One region of the Paenibacillus sp. P46E genome, then DNA from elsewhere that is predicted to be linked to it. Evidence: riboswitches for the same ligand, from Rfam matches in the RefSeq annotation. Region 1 holds a riboswitch; each other region holds the start of a gene.
What was found. A riboswitch is a leader RNA that binds a small molecule or an ion and turns the genes downstream of it on or off. The one in region 1 is predicted to bind cyclic di-GMP.

Region 1 (2,207 bases):
GCTGTTGGTGTCGCTGTTGGCGTTGGTGTCGCTGTTGGTGTCGCTGTCGCTGTCGCTGTTGGTGTCGCTGTTGCGCTTGGTGTTGGTGTTGGCTTTATAGGTGGTTCCGACCCGTCATATGGATAGTGGTGCATCTGCACATAACCACTAAACGCTTTGGCGATTAGAGTACCATGGAGTTCTGCATGATCATAAAAGACGCTGGCATGAGGGGCCAGTATTGTGCCTTCAATGGTTGTATTCCCAATATTCAGAGAAGCAGCTTCATAGAAATTGAACAGTACCTTACGGGGTTTGCCTCCCCAGAATTGAAAATTAGGAATCTTCACAGAGCTTCCGCTCACATTAATAACCACGGTAGCATCACCTGTTATGTTGAACTGCAAGCCATTGGCATCAGCCAAATCTGCAGCGGCCAGATGAATGACATTATAGGAATCCGGAGCGTTGATGGTGATCTTCCCGTATTCTTTTACAAAAGGCTGTGTCTGCGGCAAAGCGGCTAATTCATCCGAACGCTGTATCAAAAACTGTTCCTCAGCTGCAAAATCAATCGGGGTTCCCTTCCGGGGAGTTTCCTTAAGGTCTGCACGCGTGTTGGTTATACTGCCGCCATATACTGCAGCGCCATATATTGTACCGTCTGTCAGACTGAGATTCTTGCCTGCAACCAGCACATCCCCGCCAGGTGCATCCTTGGATACACCGTATCCTTGCAAAGTAATATTCCCTTCAGCCGCAAGCCTTCCATGAATCTGATCATAAGACTGCGTGAAATCCCCAAATATAAATGCGTTAAAATTACCGGCAACGCCTAAAACAGGTGTAGGGGTATACGGCATATTGGCCGCTGCACTAACATTCCATCCCCAGGTAATTGTACTGCCCAATACCAACACCCCTGCTAGTATCAGAGCTGCTGCCTTCTGTGTTCTTTTTTTCAATCGCATGCACCTCCTAGTAACTTATTCTATGATTTTGCCAAAAACATATAACAACAAAAAAACCGCCACGAAGGGTTAGCTTCACGGCGGCCGGACGATCATAGCCCCTGCTTGCGGGCATTAGATTCCTGACTTTGCGTCCTGTCCTTTCGAACAGTTTGCGTTTATACATGATGGTGTGTAATTTGGCGATTCTTATGTAGTCTATGACAATTGTTACTTTTGAACTAGTTCCAGTTTACCCCCTCCATACTCCTATTGTCAATCTATTCCTTTAGGGTTTTTTTAGGTGCTTGGCACATACAGATATTGGACAAACCCTTTGTATATAAGGGATTATAACTTACATGCATCAAAATTTCACTCTGCATACGAACAGCGTCAGATCTAAGATTTACTCTAAAAAAGTACCAAACCCGCATTTTATCTGAGATTTTAAATATTAAAATATAGTATTTTTGAACTATATACCTAATATTCTACAGATTTGCAATATAACAAAAGAACTGCCACGGAAACAACCGTAAGCAGTTCTTGATCTACCTCTATGTATGCTATATGCGCTACCGTAATCAGACACTGCGAATATAGCTGATTGGTATGTTACAGCAGTTGAATCCAGCCAATCATCGACATCCATAACGGAATGCTCAAAAATAGACCAAATGCTAAACCACGGCGGAGATTTCCTTCATGACTCATCATCATTCTCCTCTTTGGGGTGCTTTATTTCCTTACGCTTTAATCTTTAGTATTTCAATTTTAATATATAATAATTCTTCGGATTTTATTGTGAAAAATATCACATTTATTCCTCTTGTATATAAATACTCGGGGTCAGCTAACGAAATAAAAAACGGGCCTCGCCATGGGAGTTGGCAAGACCCTATAAGCTATCTATAAACACTGGGGAGTGTCTGGTACATTCAATATATATCTTTAACCTGAAAACAAGCTGATAATTACATAAAGATTACATTAAAAGCTTCCAATAGCTCAGGGTGCCGAAAAAAACGACCAGTGCCACGGGAAAGATAATTTTCCGGCTCGCCTTATCCTCGAACGAAAAATACAAACAAAGCATACAAAGCCACGCAATAAGGAGACTTCCCATTTCCTATGCATACGCCCTTTCTTATCATCCTGATGATCACGCGGGGTTCACTGGGCTGCACCAACAGCCTTATAAGAAGATTACCCGCGAGTCAGCCGGTTCATACCCAATAATGGCTTGGGCCGCTAAATAAATTTCCGATTATGCCA
Region 2 (2,207 bases), 150 kb from region 1:
AATACCGGTCTGGATCAAATCTGGACAGAAGCTGACGGCATCAAAGCTCAGAGCAGCGACAGCTTTACAGTCAAGTTCGAATTCGTTGACAACGGTGAAACACAGAACTATTTCCAAAAGGATAAGCTGAAGCTGACTTGGAACTTCGAGGCCAAACAAGGCCCTAAAAAAGATTATTAATTCATAACGGATTGCATGCTGAAGCAGCCTACCCTGATTCCGGAGACGGAGCAGAATAGGCTGTTTTTCCTTTGTAACGATTGATTTTTGTCCATTTTACGGAAATTTGTTATACTGACAAGTGGAAACGGCTTCGCCGTCCTTATAAGGACGGTATCCGCTTCAGCGAGAAATATAAGGATAATTTATAGCGTAAAACAGATAAATTCTTATATTTTAACAATAAGTACGGAGGGGCGTTGTAATCGTGCCGGATAATATGGGAAGTCGTATCCACCAACTCCGTCTGGAAAAAGGCTGGTCCTTATCCGAATTAGCGGACAAGGCTGATGTGGCAAAATCATACTTAAGCAATGTAGAAAGAAATATCCAATCCAACCCCTCTATTCAATTCATTGAAAAAATCGCCGATGCGCTCCAGGTGTCTATCCACAGCCTGCTCTATGGCGAGCCCTCAGAGACTGACGAATCCGCACTAGATGGCGAATGGTTCCGTCTCGTTCAGGAAGCCATGGCCTCCGGTATAAGCAAACGGGAATTCAAAGAATTCCTCGATTATCAAAAATGGCGGCTGGAACAGAAAGATCAATAATCGGACGGTTGTCCTAAGGATCCAGCGATACAGAAAAGGGCACAGCGTCTGGCGCTGAGCCCTTTTCTGTATGTATTCCTGCAAAGTAAACGTCCCTACATCACCTGCAACGTTGTCTTTTCACTTAAAAACCGGCGGATTTCATCTGCACCGATGCCTGCTTTCTTCGCTGATATCAGCAAATAAACCCATTCTAGATCCAGATCACCCATCAGCAGTTCTCCGTCATTCCCCTGGTTGGACTTATCCAAGATATCTCCTCCTAGAATTTTTGCGTCCCCAGGCAGTCCGGCCGTCGTAGTAGTTGAAGCCTTTCTACATTAGACCCGAGACTTTGTGTCCCTGCCTTTCAGCAGGTTTACCCTTTACTGGATCCTTTACATGAAAGGATCTGGTTAGAAAACAATGAAACCGTTATCCGCAATAACATTATATAAGATCTTACACAAAAAGTGTGTCGATTTATGGAAATTATTTATGACAAGTAGTGCAAAAGAACAGTTTTTTTTGCTGGGATTTGTCCAATAGATATGACTTTAGAATCTGTTCATGATGCATTCGGGGACATTCTTGGGTAATTATTACCGGATCACCCTGTTCACATCCAGCTTCCGGTAACCAATATCCGTTTTTCATCATTTAAGGACTGAATCATGCCGCTTTGCGAACGGATTCCCCGAAAGTATGAATTGATTACACGCCTTGAAAGTAGCACAATAAGATGAGGAATGAAACCGCAACCATCGCAGCTCCACTGGGCGCCCAAGCCTCATGCGGCACGTGGAGTTCATCCGTTAGGAGGATGTATTCATGGCAGTTAAAGAGCCCTATAACGAATCCATTTGGAGTAAGTATCACGGCCCCAATCTGGGCTACATTCAAGAGAAATATGAGCAATTCGTTCATGATCCTTCATCCGTAGAACATCATTACCGCGATTTGTTTACCGTTTCCGGCCCTCCTCCGCTCGCTCCGGATGCCGTTCAGGCTCCGCAGCCGACCCTTTCGGGAGACACCGAGTGGCTGAGAAAGGCCGTACGAGCTTCCAAGCTAATCGCCAATATTCGTATATATGGCCATATGGCCGCCAATATCGATCCGCTGGAGCAGGTTAACAGCCCTATGGCCAAATGGCTGGATTACCAAACCTATGACTTGACCCGCGAGGACCTGATTGCTTTGCCTGCCTCGCTGATCTGGGAGAATGCGCCGCCGGATGTTCATACCGCATGGGATGCCGTTCACCGGATGCGCCAGGCCTATACGCAGACTATCGCCTATGAATTTGGACATGTGCATGACGAACAGGAGCTTCGCTGGCTGAACAGTCAGGCGGAGTCCACAAGCTCCCCCGCGCCGCTGAACAATACCGAGCGCAAGGAGCTGCTGAACCGCCTGATTCAGGTAGAGCAGTTCGAGACCTTCCTGCATAAGA
Region 3 (2,207 bases), on a different contig from region 1:
CGATCAGCAATGTATGAAGTAGTAAAATCCGGATATAACGCCAGTAGATAAGCCATTTGGCGCTGCAGTGAATCCATCTCTTCCATCCTATTCTCAGCCGCCACCATCGATAAAGTATTCACTGCGGCAACATGAACTTCTCCCCACTCTGTGAGATCATTGCGGATGATAGCGGAATCTCGTTCAGTCTCTGACTTTATTTTTTCATTCATGTTGTGATACTGTTCATGACCGATCATCACCGTCACCAGAAGCAAAGTTATAAAGGCAAACGTGACAAATATGTTGAAAAGCACATCATGAAGAGAGCTCGACATCTTGCGTTTTTGGAATGATGGCCATTTAATAAGAGGCAGATAAGTAAAGATTAAACTGGAAATCAGTACATTTAAAATACCATTCACGGCATCCTTAAGCACAACCAGCAAGGAAGCGGTGAAATTCATATCCAGGGCATAACGATAGAATACCCATATGAGAGGCATCCCTAAAATCATCCAATATAGGCTATCAATAAGAACAATCCTTTTCCCTCTGTAGAAGACGCCGACAAATAAAGTTTCCAGCACAAAAACAAGCATAGCGTAAGGGTGATTCCAAAGAAACAAAGTGTAACCATTTACAATAGCCGATGCCACTAAAGCCCATTTAAGACCATATATCCGCAATATCAAAAAAGTAAATATACTACCGAAGATAAAATTGACCCCCAGCAATAGGGATAGGTTGAGCATATTACCTAGTAGTCCAAAAATAATCAGAGCTATGATAAATACAATCGACTTTTTAAATATACTCAATGTTCCCCCACCTTATGAATCAGGCCCATTGCAACAAAAAACCTCTCCCGAAAAGGAGAGGTTTCCTTGCCTTCGGTAACTGGCTGGCATAACATATCCAAATTGGAAATGTAATAGCCCCTGTAGTTTTGCGACCCCGTTTTTCAACGAGTGTGCCCTATTATTATTGAGATTATCTGAAAGAAAATACATTATTCGACATTAATCTACAAGCTGACACTAATTATAATTTATACTGCTGAGTGTTACAACCAATTTTTACATTTCTGTATGGCACCATTCATCTCAACGCCACGTATAATTCAAAACAGCCACTAAAACTAAAAAGACACCCCTTAAGGTGTCTTCACTAATACTCCATATGGAGCCGAACCGTGGCTTGTTAAATCCACAATTCGCCGATGTCACATGTTAAGATGTTTAGATACGCTGTTCTGTTCTACCACAACGTCATTATTTACCTCATAATACTGCGCTTGAGCATACCATAGCTCATGGTACTTTCCGCTCTTGTTGGAAACTAGCGCATCATGACTGCCTCTTTGAATTAGCTCGCCTTCGTGAAATACAGCAATATCGTCGCAGAAGCGGCAGCTAGATAGACGGTGCGAGATGTAAATTGCCGTTTTATTGCCGACGATCTCGTTAAATTTCGAATAAATCTCAAATTCGGCTACCGGGTCGAGTGCGGCAGTCGGCTCATCAAGGATGATAATCGGTGCATCCTTATACAGCGCGCGTGCTAGCGCAATTAATTGCGCTTCTCCACCGGAGATTTCTACACCCTTTTCGTCAAAGTCCTTGTATAAGCATGTTTCAGTTCCGCTCGGCATTGTGCTATACCGCTTCATGAAGCCCGCTTCCGTTAGGTATGCCTCAACCTTGGCCTTAGAGTAATCGACCCTGGTCGCTACATTCTGACCTAAACTGAATGAAAACAGCTTGAAATCCTGAAAAACAACCGAAAAAATCGACATATACTCTTCATGACTATACTTCTTAATGTTAATACCGTTGAGTAGAATTTCCCCTTCAGCCGGATCATATAGCCGACAAAGCAGCTTGATGAAGGTTGTCTTACCGCTTCCGTTCATACCCACAACCGCGAGCTTTCCGCCAACTTTAAATTTGAGCGATACGTTACGAAGCGTCTCCTGTTCTGACGAAGGGTATTTGAAGGAGACATTTCGAAACTCGATTTCGTAATCATTATCGCCATCAACGCATAGCGCACGCTTTTCAACGGGGAGCGAACCCTGGTACATTTTTGAGGGGATATCTAAAAAGTCGAAATAGATCCTCATACTTTCGTTATTTGCGCGAAGTACAGCGAGCTCAGTCATGAAGCTTGTAAAAGCGCCGGTAAACTGATTTATGCTTCCCACATACTTTACAATAGAACCAACC

Region 2: linked by a shared signal. The riboswitch ahead of A3849_RS32270 (anti-repressor SinI family protein) and the one ahead of A3849_RS32260 (choice-of-anchor A family protein) in region 1 are both predicted to bind cyclic di-GMP.
Region 3: linked by a shared signal. The riboswitch ahead of A3849_RS06255 (bifunctional diguanylate cyclase/phosphodiesterase) and the one ahead of A3849_RS32260 (choice-of-anchor A family protein) in region 1 are both predicted to bind cyclic di-GMP.

What each region holds. Positions count from the first base shown of each region.
Region 1 is NZ_LVYZ01000002.1:159,472-161,678, forward strand. It holds gene A3849_RS32260 (choice-of-anchor A family protein) at 1-944, opposite strand, end outside; cyclic di-GMP riboswitch class I at 1,027-1,117, opposite strand.
Region 2 is NZ_LVYZ01000002.1:310,727-312,933, forward strand. It holds gene A3849_RS02645 (TasA family protein) at 1-180, shown strand, start outside; gene A3849_RS02650 (helix-turn-helix domain-containing protein) at 440-772, shown strand; gene A3849_RS32270 (anti-repressor SinI family protein) at 868-1,023, opposite strand; cyclic di-GMP riboswitch class I at 1,052-1,145, opposite strand; gene A3849_RS02660 (2-oxoglutarate dehydrogenase E1 component) at 1,583-2,207, shown strand, end outside.
Region 3 is NZ_LVYZ01000027.1:71,699-73,905, reverse strand. It holds gene A3849_RS06255 (bifunctional diguanylate cyclase/phosphodiesterase) at 1-800, opposite strand, end outside; cyclic di-GMP riboswitch class I at 872-967, opposite strand; gene A3849_RS06250 (ABC transporter ATP-binding protein) at 1,205-2,207, opposite strand, start outside.